Regions from separate parts of the Kistimonas ophiarachnellae genome, predicted to be linked through region 2. Evidence: predicted binding sites of a transcription regulator. Region 2 holds the regulator's gene; each other region holds the start of a gene.
What was found. Region 2 encodes PhoB, which activates phosphate uptake and scavenging genes when phosphate is short. Its sites were predicted from a motif close to TGTCATANNNNTGTCANA; they were not measured.
Positions count from the first base shown of each region.

Region 1: AC27K1_RS06610 (PstS family phosphate ABC transporter substrate-binding protein) is a predicted target of PhoB. The motif match lies at 2,537-2,554, and genes of this name have one in related genera.
Region 3: AC27K1_RS04415 (alkaline phosphatase) is a predicted target of PhoB. The motif match lies at 2,167-2,184, and genes of this name have one in related genera.

Region 1 covers NZ_BAAJPA010000004.1:217,504-224,597, forward strand. Annotated here, with positions in the region: gene AC27K1_RS06590 (hypothetical protein) at 1-79, shown strand, start outside; gene AC27K1_RS06595 (acyl-CoA thioesterase) at 128-523, opposite strand; gene AC27K1_RS06600 (TRAP transporter large permease) at 534-1,907, opposite strand; gene AC27K1_RS06605 (TRAP transporter small permease subunit) at 1,904-2,467, opposite strand; gene AC27K1_RS06610 (PstS family phosphate ABC transporter substrate-binding protein) at 2,657-3,631, shown strand; gene AC27K1_RS06615 (hypothetical protein) at 3,731-6,733, shown strand; gene AC27K1_RS06620 (hypothetical protein) at 6,850-7,094, opposite strand, start outside.
Region 2 covers NZ_BAAJPA010000023.1:2,622-9,715, reverse strand. Annotated here, with positions in the region: gene recG (ATP-dependent DNA helicase RecG) at 1-1,317, shown strand, start outside; gene AC27K1_RS20360 (helicase) at 1,543-1,947, opposite strand; gene AC27K1_RS20355 (HU family DNA-binding protein) at 2,103-2,513, opposite strand; gene AC27K1_RS20350 (rubredoxin) at 2,649-2,846, opposite strand; gene phoR (phosphate regulon sensor histidine kinase PhoR) at 3,149-4,462, opposite strand; gene phoB (phosphate regulon transcriptional regulator PhoB) at 4,544-5,230, opposite strand; gene ubiA (4-hydroxybenzoate octaprenyltransferase) at 5,358-6,239, opposite strand; gene AC27K1_RS20330 (chorismate--pyruvate lyase family protein) at 6,306-6,836, opposite strand; gene AC27K1_RS20325 (S1 family peptidase) at 7,061-7,094, shown strand, end outside.
Region 3 covers NZ_BAAJPA010000003.1:85,243-92,336, forward strand. Annotated here, with positions in the region: gene AC27K1_RS04410 (homoserine kinase) at 1-419, shown strand, start outside; gene AC27K1_RS04415 (alkaline phosphatase) at 482-2,095, opposite strand; gene AC27K1_RS04420 (LysR substrate-binding domain-containing protein) at 2,421-3,446, opposite strand; gene cuyB (cysteate racemase) at 3,400-4,098, opposite strand; gene AC27K1_RS04430 (hypothetical protein) at 4,336-4,641, opposite strand; gene AC27K1_RS04435 (hypothetical protein) at 4,703-4,921, opposite strand; gene AC27K1_RS04440 (hypothetical protein) at 5,138-6,238, shown strand; gene AC27K1_RS04445 (transcriptional repressor) at 6,369-6,854, shown strand; gene znuC (zinc ABC transporter ATP-binding protein ZnuC) at 6,854-7,094, shown strand, end outside.

The DNA of each region.
Region 1 (7,094 bases), on a different contig from region 2:
GGAAGGTATTCGAGCCATGAAACAACAGCTTGAACAAGAAATGGGAATCGTAGAAAACGGTAATAACCCATCCTCCTGATCGGATGGGTTATTACCTTTAGATCACATTCCTGTTTACAGTGATGTGTCAGCTTATTTTTCGTGTACGACGATTTGTGTCTATTGCCACAAACACGAAATTACCTTCCGTAACTTTATGCTCTTCATCGGCCACGGGATTGCGTGTCCAGGCCTCAACCTGTACCTGGATGGAGCTGCGGCCTGTGGAAGATACAATGGTGTAGAAACTCACCACATCCCCGACTTCAATAGGGCGCATGAAAACCAGTTTGTCGATGGCCACCGTTGCCACCCTGCCGTGTGCAACCTGTCGGGCGCTCATCTCGGCCGCGAGATCCATCTGTGAGACAACCCAGCCGCCGAAAATATCATTATCCGGATTGGTGTCCCTTGGCATGGCCTGAACCCGGAGAGTCAGTTCCCCCTCCGGGTGGGGCAGGTGATCGGTTTTTAGTGTTTCCATACCTTTCTCCCTATTGGTAAACCTGTGATGGCAGCCATGTGATGATGCCCGGCCAGATAGCCATCAACGCCAGCAACAGCAGCTGGATCACGATAAATGGCGCCACCCCTTTATAGATATCGGTGGTGGCGACACTGCCCGGCGCAACACCCCGCAGGTAGAACAGGGCAAACCCGAACGGTGGCGTCAGGAACGAGGTCTGCAGGTTCACTGCAATCATGATGCCGAGCCAGATGGGATCCAGCCCCATGGCCAGCAATACCGGGCCGACGATAGGAACGACAACAAAGGTGATCTCAATAAAATCGAGGATGAAACCCAGCGCGAAGATGACGAGCATGACGATCAGGGTCGCGGTGAAGACGCCGCCCGGCATGCTCTCAAACAGTTCCTGGATCATTTCGTCGCCGCCGAAGCCGCGGAATACCAGCGAGAACACGGATGCACCGATCAGGATCAGGAAGACCATGCAGGTGACTTCGGTGGTGGAACGAACTACTTCGCCCGTCCGAGCCAGCGAGAGTTGTCCTTTAGCAAGCGCCAGCAATGTTGCACCCAATGCGCCAACAGCGGATGCTTCGGTGGGGGTTGCGATGCCCGCCATGATGGAGCCCAGTACGGCAAAGATCAGCAACAGCGGTGGTGCAAGGCTAAGCAGCAGTGATTTGTTGGAATCGTCATCATGGACCGGTTCGGCGACGGCAGGAGAACTTTCCGGTTTCAACCAGGCCATTACAACCAGCCAGGTAATGTAGAGTCCGACCAGAATTAATCCGGGAATCATGGCACCGACAAACAGGTCGCCAACAGAAACAGTCTTGGGCGAGAAGATACCCATGTCCAGCTGGGCCTGCTGGTAAGCTGTGGACATGACATCACCCAGCAGAACCAGCGCGATGGAGGGCGGGATAATCTGTCCCAGCGTGCCGGTGGCGCAGATGGTACCTGTGGCCAGTTTCGGGTCGTAACCCCGCTTCAGCATGGTCGGTAGGGAAAGCAGTCCCATCGTCACGACGGTGGCGCCGCAGATCCCGGTGCTGGCCGCCAGAAGCATGCCGACCAGTGTGACAGAGATGCCCAGCCCGCCACGTACCCGACCAAACAGGCGGGCCATGCCTTCCAGCAAATCTTCGGCGACACGGGATTTTTCCAGCATCACGCCCATCAGAACGAACAAAGGCACTGCCATCAGGGTTTGATTCGTCATGATACCGAACAGGCGGTTGGGCAGTGCGTGCAGGAAAGCAACATCAAATACGCCGGTTGCCGTGCCAAAGACGGCGAATGCCAATGCGGTTCCACCCAGGGAGAAGGCGACAGGATAACCGGCCAGCAATACCAGGCAGACCATCAGGAACATCAGCAGGGGAATCCATTCGCTCATGCGGCCTCCCGGGGTAGATTTTCAGCGTCTGCAGGCGGGGCATCATGACCGGTGAGAATCAGCAGGTTACGCAGTGTTTCCGCAACACCCTGAAGCATCAGCGTGGCCGTCAGAACAAGAATCAGGCTTTTCATCAGGTAGAGAGCCGGCAGTCCACCGGCTTCCTGTGAAGTTTCCCGTATCGCCCAGGACTGGCTGACATATTCCCAGCTCATCACGCCGATCAATACGCAGACCGGAAGCAACAGAAACAGGCTACCCAGGGCATTGACCAGCGCCTGACGGCGTGGCGAGAAGCGTCTGTAAAAAATATCAACCCGGACATGACCGTTATGCTTGAGCGTCCAGGCGCAGGCAGACAGGAAAATTATGGTGTGAATCCAGGTGGCGGATTCCTGCAGGGCTATCGAACCCTGGTTAAACAGGTAACGCAGCAGGACAACCGTACAGACAACCAGCATCAGCAGCAGGTTAAGCCAGGCAACGGTGCGGCCGGTTTTCTCGGTAAAGTGATCGATTCCCTTTACCAGACTGCGGGTCAGGCGCACGCAGGTGTTCATGTAGCCCCCTGTTCTTATTGTTATCGGAGGATTATACCGAAACCCGCACGCCAGAGGCACCCGTTTGCGTGTCATGATTCTGTAATAACCCGTACATATATTCGTCATGTAACCACCGGATACTGATACGCGAAGGCCACGAGTACCCATAGCGGTTGAAAAGAACACGAAACACAGGAGAAAAGAATAATGAAACTGAAGAGTCTTGCGACAGCCCTGGCGTTGACCGCCGGTGTTGCCCTGACCGCCCAGGCTGCACCGAAGGTTGACAGCAACCTGCCAACCTACAGCAAGTCCAGCGGTGTATCCGGTAACCTTTCCAGCGTCGGTTCCGACACCCTGGCGAACCTGATGACCCTCTGGGCGGAAGGCTTCAAGCGTGAATACCCCAACGTTAATATCCAGATCCAGGCTGCAGGTTCTTCCACTGCACCGCCTGCTCTGACCGAAGGCACTTCCAACCTGGGCCCCATGAGCCGGAAGATGAAGGACAAGGAACTGGAAGCTTTTGAGAAGAAGCACGGTTACAAGCCGGTTGCTATCCCGGTTGCTATCGATGCCCTGGCGGTCTTCGTCAACAAGGATAACCCGATCCAGGGACTGACCATGTCCCAGGTGGACGCCATCTTCTCCTCAACCCGCAAGTGTGGCAACGATGCTGCCATTAAGGACTGGGGGGACACCGGACTCAATGGTTCCTGGGGAAGCCGTGATATCCAGCTGTATGGCCGTAACTCGGTTTCCGGTACTTATGGCTACTTCAAGAAAAAAGCACTCTGTAAAGGTGACTTCAAGAACAATGTCAATGAACAGCCTGGTTCTGCTTCTGTTGTTCAGTCCATCAGTGCGTCTGTGAACGGCATCGGTTATTCCGGTATCGGTTACAAAACCTCCAGCGTCCGTACCGTACCGCTGGCGAAGAAGCCGGGCCAGCCTTTCGTTGATGCAACCGCTGACAATGCTGTTACCGGTGCATATCCGCTGTCACGTTTCCTCTATGTTTATATCAACAAGCAGCCTAACAAGCCGCTGACTCCGCTGGAGCGTGAGTTTGTGAAGATGGTGTTGTCTCAGCAGGGACAGGAAGTGGTTGTGAAAGATGGTTACATCCCGCTGCCAGGCAAGGTTGTGCAGAAGACGCTGAAGCAACTGGATATCCTTTAATAACCAGACGCTGTGGCAGTCAATGATTAAGGTAACGGGTTCGTTGCCTTGACCCGGATGCCTCAACCACTAATGTGAATGTGGTTGAGGCGTTACTGTGTGAGCACACCGGAAACGCTCCAGTTGTTCTGCCCGCTAACACAGTTGTCAGGCAGTTTTCACTATCCAGACGGTATATTCCCTGTTCTATTAGCCAATTTCTGGTTTATCACTATGCTTCCACCAGGAGCTGCAGGGAGCGGCTTCCCATATTATCCTCCCGCCGATTTGCCGGGCACTACTCAAGAACTTTCAGATGCCACGACACAGACGGGTTTGGACAGGGTTGAGGAGCCGGAATATCCAGAGCCCGAAACACCGGAAGTGACAGGTTTACCTGGCGATGTATTGACAGAAAAAGAAAGAAACGCCCTGACCGCTTTGAAAACAGCAGTGGGGCATTTTATCCATGAAAATCAAAACTACATCATCCATGGCGGCATTGCTCTGGCGTTGCAATTACAGCATCAACAGTTGACAGAAAAAGAAATCGTGACGCTACAAAGAGAGGAAAATATTCCTGTAAATTTTTGGCTGTCTCTGGATGAACATCGACAAAAGGACATTGACCTTGTTTGCCCAGTTGGCGCGCCGGATATTGATAATCTGATCAGTCGATTGAGTCATTCACTCTCGCTCGCTCATATGAAAGGCCACTGTGAAATAGTGCGAGGTGGGACACGTTCTGAGCACATAGTTGTCTGGGATCCCAGGAAAAATAACGCACGCGGAAAATATGATTATATTCCTACGTGCTGTGTTACGAGTATCTTTATTTTAAGGCGTGATCCTAAAAAAAGTAAACTGTTAACCATCGATATTACTCATCCGCTCAAAGAAGAACCTGCAGAAATCTTGATATACAACAGGCCTTGTCGAAAAGAAACAGAGCTCATTAATGTCAAATTTGGAGAGTTTAGATTTGATGCAAAAGTTAACACTGTTAGGCAGTGGGTTCGAGATCAGCTGGGGGCTTTAAATAATACGATTGAAGTTGAGCAAGGGGAAGATAATAAGTTTTTTAATCGGCTTAATTTAATGGTGAAGTTGGCATCCACGGGAATAGTAAAAGAGGGGCGATGTAATATTGTAAAAGAAATTTTATTAGGCTTGGCGAAGCCTGTATATCCAATAAAGCTGGATAAGTATGATAAACAAACCCAAACCCTGCCGCCTATACCGAAAATAATAATAACAAGAGAGAGTCAGACCATTACGATACCAAAAATAATCATTACCAGTGAGTCTCAGACAGCTTCACCCATGACCATTTCAAAAGAAACGTCTATGGAACAAATAGCAGTGGGAGAGAAAGAGTGTCAGGCAGGGTGTCCATCTGTTCTCCAAAAGAACAAGGAAACTTTACGAAGACCATCAAAGTCCCATAGAAGCATTCAGGTAGAGCCGCTCACCCTGCATCAAAGGGTTCAAGCTGACCTGATAGGAGTAGAGGGTCATGACAAGACTGCCAAACTACTTTGTGCAATGGTTGATAAAGACACTCAAACGCAAATCCCGGAACAATTGCAAAAACAGCCAGAGCCGTCAGTTAGACCCAAGGAAACTGTTAGGAAAAAAAGCAGAAAAGCCACAATAAAACAGATGGGTGAAATAAAACAAGAGGAAGAAAATAAAAAGCAAGAAATTGAAGTTATGAAGTGTTATCTATCTAAAATTATAGAGGAAAAGGAAGGAATAGTATTACGCAAGGCAAAGAGGGAGGAAGTAATTTATAAAGTGGTAAAGTTGTGTAGAGTTAATGAATTGTTGGAGTGCTACGACGTCATCATAAATACTTGTTCTATTAAAGGATATATTGGTATTTATGGTAGGAATGAGTTTAAATCTCTATTCATAGATTTCCCTAGACGCCTTATTGGAAAATTTGATGCTATAGATAAGGTTGTCAAAAATCTTGATGATCTGCAGTATATTGAAACAATGGCCATATGTCACGTGGCAAAAATTCATGTGTCAGATTGGGTAAGAGTTGTGGAAGCTAACTTAAAATGTATGGGGGGAGAATATTCTGATCTGTTGGAAGTGCAATGGGTAAATGCCGAATTCAGTCATTTTCGATATATTTGTGAGGCTGTATATTGGATAAATAGATATTGTAGCAGTGAATATTCTACAGTTGCCGTATTAAAAATGCTAAGTCTTAGCTTGAAGAAACAGGATGAAAAGTTTATAAAAAATTATCCAAAGATTAGGCAGCTCGTTGAAGAATTTCCTTTTGCATTAGAGTATTTAGAAAAAGCATTTAAGGTCTTCAGGCAGGAGGAGTTTTCGACTTTTTATTTTCTTGATCTTAAGTTGAAAATAAGTAATGAGGTGTATAGAAGCAAGCATCAAGAGCAAGGTACGTCACAAGATGTAGACGAGGTAATAAAATATATTAATCAGTTGAAAAAGCCTCGATTACATTGTTCAGATTTGGAAGATCTATTTGATTTGTGCTGTAAAAATGGAATGTGCAGGTTTGCTTTTATGATTTTGAAAAGTTATCTGAAGTTTTATGTGAATGATAAAGCTTATCGGGATGAATCTAAGAAGAGACATTTTTTACAAAAGCTAAGTGTTGAAGTCATTCAGGAACTCTACAATTCGATGACTAACGCTGAGGTGCCGGAGTCCATAGACACTACTAATAAGGAAGACGTTGAGTCTGGCTATCATTGTACATTGTACCAACAGGACTTGGTGAATACCGTTTCGAGGTTTTTTGAAATACTAATGGAAGAATATAAAGGCTTAAAAAGTGTGAAGGAGCCAGATCTGGAAGCACGCTTGAATCAATGGGGTAATTTGTACCGTCAATTCAGGCAAAAAGCGTCTACGTCACAAGCGCAAGCCACTGCAGTAGAAGAACAGGCTGATGCCCCATCGATGACAGAAACCCTTCCAGTGTCTGCTAGCCAGGAAGTCGATGATGTCTTGGAAATATTAGCAGATACAGTGATCCCCTTGGCATCGGGCGAAAGTAGCAGCAGTGAAGATACAGTGCCTGATAGTTCAACGTCCGGTGAGTATGATCTTGAAGATAATCTACGCGCAGAATAAACAGCTAAAACTGTCATCCACCTGCTCAATGACAATACCTTCTCAGTTGTATTGATGAAGAAGCACACATCGGTTTAATGATACGTTGACTGATTGTCAGGTTTCTGTTCCGTGCGTTAAACGTCTTTCTTGGGTGTTGTTCTTGTTTGAGTCCTGGTGCGGAAATACCTGGCGTACCAAACACCGAACAGGGTTACAAGGTAAGCCGCTAATAATACGCCATATTTGGGTGCATGCCTGCGGTCGGTTATGGCGTAAAACGTATCGCGTATCCAATCGGACCACTGTTCTTTTCCCGTTGCCTTTTGCGGCAGGCAGCCTTTTATTCCGGCGGAAATATCAATGGCCGGTTCAGGTAGCC
Region 2 (7,094 bases):
CCACGGCATAAGTTGACGACACAATTCCTCGAACAGTTGCCGTTCAAACCAACGGGAGCCCAGCAGCGCGTTGCAAAAGAGATTGATGAAGACCTCGGTCAGTCGGCACCGATGCTTCGCCTCGTGCAGGGCGATGTTGGCTCAGGCAAAACGGTTGTCGCGGCATTGGCCGCTTTACAGGCTGTCGAAAATGATTTCCAGGCTGCCTTGATGGCGCCTACCGAAATCCTGGCGGAACAGCATTACACGAATTTCAGCCAATGGCTGAGGCCACTTGGTATCACCGTTGCGTGGCTGACCGGAAAAACCAAAGGCAAAAAACGTGAACAACAACTGGAGCTGATCCGCACCGGTGAAGCGGCTGTCATTATCGGTACCCATGCCCTGTTCCAGGAAGACGTCATCTTTAACCGACTTGGGCTGGCCATTATTGATGAACAACATCGCTTTGGTGTGCATCAGCGACTGGCGCTGAAAGAAAAAGGTCACGGCGCCACGCCTCATCAATTGATTATGACGGCAACCCCCATTCCGCGCACGCTGGCCATGAGCGTCTACTCAGATCTGGACTGCTCTGTCATTGATGAGCTTCCCCCCGGACGAACCCCGGTCAACACCATTGTGATCAGCGATGACCGTCGTGACCAGATTATTGAGCGGGTTCGCAGTGCCTGCCTTGAAGGTCGTCAGGCCTACTGGGTCTGCACATTGATTGAAGAGTCCGAAGCACTGCAATGCCAGGCCGCTGAAGTCACGGCGGAGCAATTACGGGAATTGTTGCCTGAACTGTCCATCGGGTTAATCCATGGTCGTATGAAAGCGGCTGAAAAGGCCGAGGTCATGGAGGCGTTCAAGGAAGGCCACCTGCACCTTCTGGTGGCTACGACAGTGATTGAGGTCGGCGTAGATGTCCCCAACGCCAGCTTGATGATCATAGAAAATCCGGAACGCCTGGGTCTTGCTCAACTCCATCAGCTGCGCGGTCGGGTCGGACGAGGGAAAATCGCCAGCCATTGCGTCCTGATGTATCACGGCCCGCTGTCGCAACAGGGGAAAGAACGTCTGCAGGTAATGCGCGATTCCACAGACGGCTTTGTCATTGCTGAAAAGGACCTGGAATTACGCGGCCCCGGCGAAGTACTCGGCACCCGCCAGACCGGCATGATTGATTTCCGGGTTGCTGACCTGCAACGTGATGAGCAACTGCTCGACACCGTTAAACAAGCCGCCAGCCTGTTAATGACCGAACATCCGGACAACATAGAACCACTGATCCGTCGCTGGTTACCCCAGGGTGATCGTTACGCCGAAGCGTGACGCCTACGGAACTTAACCGTCAGAGAAGTTGTCAAATACCCAGTTTTTCAGTTCAGGTATTGAAAATGGACTTTGAAGTATTGGGCTCAGCCGCTGCGAATCTCTATTCCCGTGCCTCATCAACTATATGCTACTAAAACATTGTTATGTCATTGCCGCCCCCCATCGTCAGTCGACGATGGAGGCGTAAAACCCTCGGTTTTCACCGCAGCAGACAACAAACCATCAAGCGGCTTTTTTAGATTCTGCGCTTTTTGATTTTTTCTTTTTCCCGGGTTTCAGGTACTTGGTCAGCGACTGGAACCACATGACCAACGCAGGATTACCCTGGATAACGATATCCCGATCCTGAATGCCCTGCATAAAGGCGACCTGCGCATTCTTGGCCGTCAGCGCTTTCAGCCCTTTCTCAGCAGACGTGAAATTAATACCAAACGCCGGAGAATCCACGGCGCCACTGCGTGCGCGGACACGCTCATCCTTCACAATGTAATGGCGGGCAACGCCATCATCACTGGTAATCTGGAATACCAGGTCTTTGTCTTCCAGCTTTTTCCGGAAATCCGGGTTAGTGCGGCTGGCGCGTGCCATCAACAAGCCCAGCGCCCAAAGCAGCAAGCGAAATTTCATTCTAAGACTCCCCCGTGGGTGTTTCCTGATTCAGCCGAGGCATTCTAGCGGGTGACAACGAGATGTACAGTGGCAGGGATAGTATGAGGGTCAATATTAAGGGTCAGTAACAAGACGACATACTGGCCGGCTGATGGCCGGCCAGATAACCGGTATCAGTCGTTTACTGCTTCCTTGAGCGCCTTGCCGGGCTTGAAGCCAACGGTGGTGCTGGCCTTGATCTGGATCGGTTCGCCAGTCTGGGGGTTTTTACCCATGCGCGCACCACGCTCACGGGATTCGAAAGAACCAAAGCCGATCAGGTTCACTGATTCCTTACGCTCAAGCGCCTTGGTGATTTCATCAAGGAGAATGTTCAGTGCGTCAGTGGCTTTGTCTTTGGTGAGATCGGCACGATCAGCGATAGCATCAACAAGGTCTGGTTTGCGCATAGTTTTCCCTCTCGACTCCTTGGAGTATTTTTTTCTTCTTTTGGGTTTTCCATACCGGGCCAGTTCCTGTACCCGGAGAGAAAGCGGTCTTACACCGTGTGTTGTGGTGCAGAACTCAACCTTAAAACAGTCCACTACTGCAGGGCAATACCCTGAAGCCCTCTATTCTCCGGAAAAACTGTCAAATTATCGAAACATTGGCAGAAAAAGCACAACAGATAGTTTGTCGGTCAAACCCAAAACTCGATATATGGGATTTTGACTTTTTCTTTACGAAACCCGCATCATCTCAAAATCCTGCTTGCCGGTACCACAATCCGGGCACAGCCAGTCCTCTGGTACATCTTCCCAGCGTGTGCCCGGCGCGATGCCATCTTCCGGCCATCCTTCTGCCTCATCATAAATAAATCCACAGACGACACACTGCCACTTGCGCCACCCCTCCTGTGGCGTGCTGCCAGCCTGCAAGCTTGATGACATAACAAACCACCCACGTATCAGTGCATTACGGACCACGGGCAAAGGCCGGTAATGACAACGCGACCGCACCTAACAGGAGACCCGTTAAACATTCCGTTTTCATGATAATACTCATCAGGCTGGGCGGTATAACAGGGAAAATCCCCGTTGCCAGGCAGGCCTTACAGAGGATGGAAACAGCTGACAACGAAGTACTGCAAGATAAACGACATTTGCCAGAAGAAGATGGCACATAATCGTCATATGGCAAGTCGATCGATTAAGAAACAGTTAACGCTAGATAGCCGTTATCAACAACATTCCCGCCTCGCAGCAGGAAAACGACAGGAGAACGTACTGCCCTTACCCGGCTTGCTGCTGACATCCAGTACCGCATTGTGGCGCAACAACACATGCTTGACGATGGCCAGCCCCAGGCCCGTCCCACCGGTTTGTGAATGACGCCCCTTGTCCACCCGGTAAAACCGTTCCGTCAACCTGGGCAGGTGCTGTGGATCAATACCGATGCCGTTGTCCTTCACCTGCAGCGTGGCGCCATAACTGTTCTCCAGCCAGCGAACCTTGATATCGCCGCCTTCTGGCGTGTATTTCACCGCGTTGTAAACCAGGTTGGAAAAGGCGCTGCGTAACTCATCCCGGTTTCCGGTCAAACAGGCATTGTCAGGACAATCCAGCTTCACCTGGTGCTTTCCATGACTGTATGCCATTGCATCATGCACAACCGTGTCCAGCAGTTCATGAATATTGACGGAACTCTGGTCTAACTGATTATCAGAGGTTTCAAGCCTGGACAGGGTCAGCAGATCACTGATGATATTCTGCATCCGCTCGGCCTGAGTCAGCATCTGTGTCAGAGCACGCTTCCAGACAGGCGGTGCCTTATCCGGCATCAATTCCAGTCCGTCCTGCATGGTTTCCAGGTAACCGGTAATGACCGTCAGTGGCGTACGCAATTCATGGGACACATTGGCGACGAAATCTTTCCGCATCACCTCAAGCTGATGCAGGCGGGTGATATTCCGCACGACAACCAGTCGGTTATTCGTCCCGTAAAGCGTAATGGAATATTGCAGCCGAATGTTCTCAATAACCGGAGAAGGTAACTCCAACGGTTCGTTATAGGATTTTTGTTCGAAGTAACGAATAAACCGGGGATCACGAATGAGGTTGGTAATGTGTTGTCCCTGATCGTCGGGAGAACGGAAACCCAGTAATTGTTCCGCGGCCGGGTTCCACCATTCAATGCAGCCATGGCTGTTCACCATGACAATCGCATCACTGAGCGCACCGGTGGACGCCTGCACCCGATCAATCACCGCCTGCAACCGGCGTCGGGATTTCTGCTGCCGACGCTGAAGACGGTAGATATTATCGAAGATTGCGCCCCAAAGGCCTTGGCTGGTAGGGGGTTCCTGCTCCGAGAATTCACTGGCTTCCAGCCAGCGACCCAGGCGAAACATCTGGATCAAAGTCCAGACCAGGTAGCCGGAAACACCGAGCAATAAACATAAAGTAATCTGGTCGGTGACCAGCCCCAGCAACAGGCAGGCACCCAGCAATAGCACCAGCCGCCGGATAACAGCAGACTGCCAGTTACGATTCACGTTGGATCAACCCTTTACGATGACAACTCCTGCAGGTCATCCCCAGTCAGGATGCAGGAATTCGACTTATGATTCAGACGATCAGGCCCGTGTGGAAAACCGGTACCCGGTACCCCTGACAGTCTGCACCAGACGCTCATACTCACTGCCCAGCGCCTTACGCAACCGGCGGATATGAACGTCAACCGTGCGTTCTTCCACGTAGACATTACCGCCCCAGACATGATCAAGCAACTGGCCCCGGGTATAGGCCCGTTCCTGGTGGGTCATGAAGAACTGGAGCAGGCGATATTCGGTCGGCCCCATGTCGGAGGGTGCGCCATCAATGGTGACCCGGTGACTGACAGGATCCATCGTCACCCCTTCCACCACAATCGGATCATTCTGTTCAGCGGTTCCGGCGCGGCGCAGCACCGCTTTCAGGCGTGCCACCAGTTCGCGGGGAGAAAAGGGTTTGGTGATGTAATCATCCGCCGTCTCCAGCCCCTGGATTTTGTTGTCTTCCTCGCACTTCGCGGTCAGCATGATGACCGGAATATCAGCGGTCAGTTCATCCCGCTTCAGGCGACGGGCAAATTCAATGCCGCTGCCACCAGGCAGCATCCAGTCCAGCAGGATCAGGTCAGGCCGCTGATCGACAATAATGCCGTGGGCCTCGGTGCAGTTTTCCGCTTCCAGACAGTGGTAGCCAGCCATCTCGAGCGCCACCATAATCATTTCGCGAATGGGCGCTTCATCGTCCACGATCAGAATATTATTGCCTGTCATTACCCTGTCCCGTCTCCCTGTTTCCGGCTCCAAACCACCCGTTATTTAGTAGGGATTACACCGACTGAATGTTACAGACAAATGACAGCCAGCTGAAAACGTAGAAACCAGTTCAAACGAGGCACTATTACCCACTGATCAGATAGTTACCGAAAATACCGGCAAAGATGGTCATACCCACCCAGTGGTTATTCAGGAATGCCTTGAAACAGCCGTCCCGATCACGGGTACGCGTCAGACGGTACTGATAAACAAACAACCCGGCAGCGCCTACAAGACCAAGATAATAGAACCAACCCAGTGACAGTTTCGCCCCGACAAAGAGTAGTCCCACCAGTGCAAGTATCTGCAGTACCGCATTAATCCGCGTATCCAGCTCACCAAAAAGGATGGCCGTTGATTTAATGCCGATACGCAGATCATCATCCCGATCCACCATGGCGTACTGGGTATCGTAAGCCACCGTCCAGAGGAGATTGGCCGTAAAAAGCAACCAGGTAATCACTGTCAGCTCACCGGTCTGGGCCGCCCACGCCATCGGGATCGACCACCCGAAAGCAGCGCCCAAAACGACCTGGGGAAGGTGCGTATGCCGCTTCATAAAGGGATAGATGACGGCCAGCGCCAGCGCGGCGAATGACAGACCAATCGTCAGCGGATTGGTCATCAGAACCAGAATAAAGGAAACAAACACCAGTCCGGCGAACAGGGTAAGGACTTCTTTCCCGGTTATTTTTCCGGTAACGATCGGCCGCATGCAGGTACGCTTCACGTGCCCGTCAAAACGTCGATCGGCATAATCATTGATAACACAGCCGGCACTGCGCATGAGCACAACACCTGCAACAAAAATCGCCAGCACTCCCGGATTCGGCACACCTTCTGCCGACAGCCAGAGCGACCAAAGTGTCGGCCACAGCAACAGTAACGTGCCTATGGGCTTATCCAGGCGCATGAGCCGGAAAAAGTCATCGAGGCGAGGAAAATAGCGGGTGAGCGTCGCCTTCATAGGTCCCCTGAATTCGTGCATTATTTCCGCCGCAGTCTAAAAGTCCTCACGGCGGGCTGCAACCGTTTAGGGATCGGGCAGGAAAAACTCGCTAACCAGCAACGGTTTATCTGACAGATAAAAAACTGAACGTCGCCCCCAGGCGAGCTGATCAGAATACTCATAAGACAGGCAAGGATTAAAGATCCGGGCAGCCAGTGACGAGACTTCGATTTCACCCCGCTTGAGATTGGGGTCTGCAAACAAGACCTCACCGAGCGGACGCTCTTTCAACTGGAGCAGGCAGCGGTTACGACCCTGCAACGAAGTGACCGGCAGAATACTGCGGGCAAACACCTTGGGCTGGCCATTACAGATCAGCAGCACTTCACGGATGCTGGCCCGGGTACGGTCCTGGAGATCCAGGGCCAGACGCTCTGCAGGCTTCGGAATCCCCCAGTCATGCCGAAGCACCTCAACAGCGAAAGTGCCGGGAAATTCCTGCTGGAGTTTCAGGGTCAGCGACCCCCTGTGCAGCAGCCAGGGACGCCATTCCTCCGGCGTGGTCAATGCCTGCGCCGGACGCCAGTCCTGGCCTGAGATACAACATGAAGACATGGTATTTATCATTCCCAGTGTTAGCGCGGAGCATGCGCTATCACCCCGGATCATGCAAGCCAGAAAGAGGCTGGGAACAAGTACAGGCCACCGGCCCCAATCAAAGTGAACCCCCTTCATTTCTTGTGGTCTTATGTTCATAGCTGGCTGAATGGCTGAAGTCAGTCCCTGTCTGACATCAGCTGGCAGCCTTTTCTTTCAGGAGATGGAGCTCAATAAACCCTATGGACACATTTATTCAGCGCTATTCATTATCAG
Region 3 (7,094 bases), on a different contig from region 2:
AAGGCCTCATTCATGGGGATCTGTTCTTCGATAACGTGTTGTTTGATAACAGCGGAGTCAGCGGCATTATCGACTTTTTCCAGTCCTGCCGTGACTGGCTGATCTACGATGTCTCCGTCGCTGTGAACGACTGGTGCCTGAATGACGACCTGACGCTGAATGCTGAAAAGACCGAAGCCTTCCTGGATGGCTACCAGTCTGTACGACTGTTTACGCCGGAAGAAAAACAGGCCTGGCCGGTCATTCAGCGTTTATCCTGCCTGCGGTTCTGGTTATCCCGACTGGTGACGTTTGTGCACCCGGAAGACCATCATGACAGTTACCAGAATGACGCCGCGGTAAGAAACTTTCTTGATCCGGAAAAGTTCCGGGCAATGCTCGCATTACGAGCAGACAAGGCGCAGCCCATCTCTGACTAAGCATTACGTGTGCGGCAAATATGAATGTCCGCCAATTCCCTGTGGCGGACAGATCACACCTCTTACTGTGCAGTGACTGCAGTCTTTGTCAGAAGGCCAATATCAGTGTGATGCAGCATTTTCCCGAAAGGCTCTGCAGCACCTTCAGGGCCGAAGGCAATGACCGGCACCGGAGTGCTGGTATGGGTACCGGTGCCCCAGATCACGTTCTGGTCCTGTGCAACCGCACGGCCAAGCAGGTCGTGACGAATCTCTTCGCCGTAGACATAGAAGGCCCTGAAATCACGAACTTTCGGGAATTTATCCGTATCCAGGTACTTGTGGCCCGCCACCCGGAAAGGGTTGTTTTCGCTGGCCAGAATATCCCTGGCCTGCTCAACCGTGATCTTGAACTCGCTGTTGGCATTAACGATGTTCACCAGATCTTCAGCGGTTTTATCGGTCCTGGAAAACGCTGAGAACATATTCGGGTAGCTCATCTTCTGGTCGTACAGACGATCCAGAATTTCAAAGTTGCCGAAGTTGAAATTTGGTTTATAAGCCTGCTCTGCAAAGGCTTCACCATTCAGCGACTCCGGCGCAGGAATGTTGGCGCGCGTGTAGGAGAAACCAAATCCACCGGTTTCATGGTCTGCCGTGATGACAACCAGCGTATCGTTACGGTCTTTAACCCAGTCGTAGACATAGCCGATCGCTTCATCAAACTTCAGCATTTCATGGAGCATGGTGCCGGCATCGTTATCGTGACCCGCCCAGTCAATACGACCGCCTTCGATCATCAGGAAAAAGCCATCAGGATCCCGGGACAAGATATCCAGCGCTTTCGCTGTCATTTCCTTCAGGGTGGGTTCCGTGCGACCGGGGTCATTCCTGTGGTGCGTATGCTCGATGCCATCGGCCATACCGGAATACGCAAACAGACCCAGGAGTTTACCGTTGTCAGCCGCTTCGAATTCACTGCGCGTCAGGGCGACCTGGTAGCCGGCATGTTCTGCATCGAGCAACAGATTTTTGTCGTCTTTACGCTTGGATTTGATCCTGACTGTACCGTCAGTACGCTCGGTCAGTTGCTGATATAAATCCCCCCTGTCGTTGACGCGCTTCGGAATCCAGTGGCGAAGTCCGCCGGAAAGCATGACATCCACCCCGGTTGCCAGCATATCTTCAGCAATCTGGTTTTCCAGGGAACGGTGGGGGCGATGGGCTGCAAAGGAAGCCGGTGTTGCATGGGTCAAACGGGTATCTGACACCAGTCCGGTGGCTTTGCCCGCTTTTTTGGCGCTTTCCAGTACCGTTTCCGCGGGATTGCCCAGGGCATCAAGCCCTACCGATTCAGAGGGAGAGGGCTCACCCGTTGCCAGCTGGGAGGCGGAACTGGCCGAGTCCACCACGATATTGTACGCAGGATTATGTTGCGACATGCCAACGACACCGGCATTCATAAACCTTGCCATACCCGTGGGTTCGCCCTTGTAGATTGAGCCTGGCGCATTCGTGGCATATTCCTGTAACAGGCCCACTTGTTGTGGCCCCATGCCGTCACCAATCATCATGATGACATTCTTGACTTCTGGCTTGGCGGCAGCGACCTGCTGATCGGTTGACTGGCATCCCGCCATAAGGACGGCGGAGGATAACACGCCGAAAATAATGGAACGTTTGAATGGTGTTTTCATGAGCAGTCTTTAGTTGTTTTATGATGTGTGGCTGATCGTAAAGTCCGTTTATGAACACTCGCGGTCAGTTTGATGACTGTTCCATGACAAAACACCGATGCTGCGCACACGCGTTTTTATCACAGAAAAAACCAAGGCTGTCGGAGCCATCTGCTCGTCCATTGTTGTATTCACGCTTCAGAAAGACGTCGTCTTTCATGCGTCATTGAGCAGATAGCGGGCAATGCTAACACGACATTCCGCCTGCACTTCAAGTGCGGTGCCAATTATCAAAACGACCGCAACGTTCGAGACGAGCACAGCAATTACCTTGCCATGCGGCTGGTCACATGGGTAGCAGCCAACCACTAGCACACTGTTTCGCCAGTAATGACCAGAATCGTTCAGCACCAGCATGCAGCCTGACATCATTGCGGTACAACACCACATCCACGGCAATACACCATTCTTCTCCGCCTAATGGTTGAAGTTGTCCAGAACGTAACTCGTCCGTGATCGCATAATCCGGCAGCCAGGCAATGCCTTTGCCGCGCAACGCCATCACCTTCAGCAAATCCGTCAATGACGATTCCATGACCGAGCGGAACTGCAGGCTATCCGCACTTTTTTTCAGCAGGGTATTCACCCGACGCCCCATATGTGAGCCCGGACTGTAACGCAGCAATGGCAATGGCTGTCCTGCTTCCAGTTGGAACAGGGATTTTCCATCCGGATCACTGGCACACACCGGGCGCATCCACGTCTTGCCCAGCGGCAAACTGGCAAAGGGCGGCTGCATCAGGGCATCGATATCAAACCCCAGCAGGAAATCACAACGTCCCTGTTGCAGGGCTTCCACGGCCAGATCCATATCAATGCTTTCAACCCGGCTGCGTGTAGCAACATCAAATTTGCCCATATGTTCGAGCAGGTTGGGTAACTGGGAAAGGGACAGGGAATGGGAAGCGGCAAAATCAATGGGCTGGCTGCCGGGTTCATCCAGGCCATGAATCTGGTTGAGGCCTTCTTCCATCTGGCGGAGCAGGTTGCGGGCCGTGGTCCGGAACAACCGTCCCTGTGGCGTCAGGCTGACCGGGGTCGTTCCACGGTCTATGAGCTCTATACCGGTCGCCTGTTCCAGTGACCGGATACGGCGTCCGAACGCAGGCTGCGTCACATTGCGCTGGGCCGCCGCACGGGAAAAGTTCCGCAGGTCAGCCAGCGCCAGGAAATCCTCAAGCCATTTCGTTTCGAGATTCATGCCGTCACTCAATATACGCCCGAATGGGGAAAGATTGGGTGTGGCAGAGTATTCCAGACTCTCCTCAGGCCGCCAATGCGGGACTATCGTAATACCAATGTACGCAGGCATCTGCCAGTAGCGCCGTCGCATCCAGGCAGAACTCCGGTTGTTCCATCGTCAGGCGGGCCAGCCCGACCGGGATTTCCGTACAACCCAGGATCACCGCTTCAGCCCCCTGATCTTTTAAATCGGCGAAAATAGCTTCCATCATTGCCGTACCTTCCGCCATTCTGCCAGCCTTGATGGCATAGATCGCCGCCATCATACGTTCCTGCGCCAGGGCATCAGGTAATAACGTCTGACCACCCATCGCCTCGATCCGGGACTGATACAAACCCGCAGCGACAGTCGCAGACGTTGCCATGACGCCAATCCGAGTCAGGTTCCGCAGCTGAATCTCTGCCATGACACAATCCAGAATACTGATCATGGCAACCCGGGTTTCAGCCTGCAGGCGCTCAAACCAGAAATGGGCGGTATTACAGGGAATCACAACACAGGTTGCGCCGCTATCCTCCAGCCGGTGCAGGCCATCGAGCATAGCGGGGAAGGGGTCTTCACTCCCTTTCAGAATACAGGCGCTCCGATCCGGGATCTGCGGCACATTATGAACCAGCATGGGAATATGCTCCTGGTCAGATCCCACGCCACAGCGCAGTACCACTTTTTGCATGAAATCGATGGTTGCCAGAGGCCCCATGCCTCCCAGAATACCGAGCATTGTCCTGTTCTCCCGCCAAGGCACACGCAGCCGGGTCAGTGATTGGCCTGCGCCGTGAGTGTTTGACGTTATGATTCCCTGCCCGGCTGCCCGTGTGAAATGCCCAAAAAGAAAGACCAATGCCGGAACGGCAATCAGATCGTGACCAGAAGTGATAACAGACAAAAAAAAAACCTGCCTTATCGGCAGGTTTGTGGTGACAGGAGTGCCTTGAGCGTTCCAGCGCTCAGCTTACCCCTAATGATCATGCCCATGATCGTGATCATCATGCTTTTTCATGCGCTTCTTATGGCTACCTGCACGCTCATGGTTATGACCATCATGGTCTCCGGCCTTGGCGCGGCGTTTTGCCTTGATTTTTTCGCGCTGCTCCGGGGTCAGGCTTTTCCACCAGGCCCGACGCTGCTCCGGCGTCATGCTCTTCAGTTGTTCTTTGGTGACACGCTGGCCACTGTTGTGGTCTGCTTCCTGTGCCATTGTTTCAGAACCAAACAGCATAAAAACTGCCAGAACCATTGCAAACGACAACCCCTTGCCCATCATGATGACACTCCCTGTCCGTTCGTCTTTTTTATGATAGTTGCAAACACACCGGTTAAATCGCTTAATCCAGGCTAATGCAGCGTGTCTGCTCTTTCACCAGAGGCGGGGGCAACGGCATAGCATTCCCCTTGTTTTCCGCCAGTTTCTGCCCGGCCATACGGTTTGCCGCCAGAAAGCGGGCTTGTTGTTCATCATCTGCTTCAACAACCAGTACTTCACAGCAGTATTCCTGCCAGACACTATCTGATTCGTTAACCGGTTCAATACGATATTTTGGCATGTGAAAATCCTTTTTTTGCTTTCGTTATTCTCAATGACTGCAATCGATCTTATCCAGCGATCAATGTATACACTCTATCATTAACCTTCTGATATTTAAGCCAATTTTACAACTCAATCTAAAATAAAGCTTTTTAATAAACAGTGAACTTTCGTCAACAAAACGCATCAAAATATTATGATCAAAGTTTAAAACGAATGAAGCAGCGGACATAACATGGAAGTTGAAGTTGTCTCACCATCAAATCCAAACCATATAAGCACTGGTTCATCAAGTAGCCAGCCTTCAAGCTTTAATGGCCATAATGTAAGCCAGACAACTGAAACCGAACCCAAGGTTGCCCGGTCATGCCTGGAAAAAACGGTTAAATGCGTTATAAGATCTTTATTTGATTTCATCATTACCGTTTTCAATATCACTTTTACCATTCTAATTTCTGCCCCACTGATCGTCGCCGGTGGTATTTATGGGTTAAGACTGGTGGCTGAATTTGCTTACAACCGCTACCTGCATTACGAAAAACACCATGTAGGAGAGCTTGCAATACAAAGAAAGAATCTACATAAAAAACAAAAAGAAAATGCAGAAAGCATCAAGGATGCCTTACAAACACACCTTGAAAAACTACAGGCATTAAATGTGCCTGAGAGCTCAACCGCGCAAGTTAGCGAATTACTCCTGCCTGCAGAGAATGATCCAATCCGGATAGCAATCGACAGGGCTTACAATCAACATGAATTACAGTTCAACGAAGCCAAAGACCTTAGGGATAATGTGAAACATGCAAAAATGAAGTTGGATGAACTAAAGACAAAAGCTGAAGGTTACTTCAATGAATCTGATCAAGCCGCCAAAGACGTTAATACTGCTTTGGAGAACAGTGGTCAGTCCCTGGAACAAGCAATGCCATCCAGAGATAAATTGAAACAATATATACACTACACACAAGAAAAACTTGCGCTTATTGATGAAGAGTTACAAGAACTGAATTCAATCGTGGATGGTCGAGTTTGCCAAGCCTGCTGCCCGACCTGTAATTCCTGTATAGCCGAAAGTTTGCCCAGCTCACTCCGGGCAGCCCTCATCACGTTGGTTTCTTTACCTTATTTGATCCCTTGTGGCGTTATTATGGGGGCCGTAAATACTGTTCGGTTAGTCGCTGAAGTCACCTGGATTACCTGTCCTTCCAAAGTACGTGAAAACCAAAAGAGCGAAGCCGATCAAGAGGAAGAGCAAGAAGAAAGAAGCAAGTTCCCATGGCAATCCCCTTTCCCGTTTGGGGATGGTAAAAGCATTAACCAATGCTGCCCTGTCTAATGCGCAGGCAACGTTAGCGTATTAATGCTATCCCTTGTTGTCTGCAAACGCTTTCTGAAACACACCCTAACACCATGAAAACAGAAAATGTTATAATGTATCACTTTTGATATTCGTGGAATCAACTCGCTTGCAAACTACCGAAAACACTTGTTGTGAGCATAATCATGATCGCTGTATCGCCAGTGCGCTTTATCAGGCAGAAAAACTCTGCCAGAAGCAGGGCGCACGCCTGACACCACTCCGGCGTCAGGTGCTGGAACTGGTCTGGCAGAGCCACAAGCCGGTCGGTGCTTATGACATCCTGGCGATGCTCTCTCAAACACAGGAGCGCACCGCGGCACCTCCCACTGTTTACCGGGCACTGGATTTTCTTCAGTCCCAGGGGCTTGTCCATCGGATTGCCTCACTGAACGCCTATATCGGCTGTCCCCATCCCGAGCAGCCCCATGAGAGTTCGTTCCTGATCTGTGAACAGTGCCGCACCACCGTTGAACTGGATAATGCCGTGATCAACACCGCTATCGCACAGGCTGCCGATACCAGCGGTTTTCTGGTCAACCACTCCAATATCGAACTGACCGGACTGTGCCCCAACTGTCGGAAACCGGATTAATGAACAACCCGTTACTGCAGCTGAAAAACGCCAGTGTCTGTTTCCAGGGCCGTACGGTGCTGGACGCGATCGACCTGGGTCTCAACCGGGGCGAGATCGTCACCCTGATCGGCCCCAATGGCGCGGGCAAGACCACCATGGTTCGTGTCGTACTCGGTCTTCTGAAACCCGATACCGGTCAGCGAACCCTGACCCCTGGCATTACTATTGGCTACATGCCACAAAAGTTGCATGTGGAAC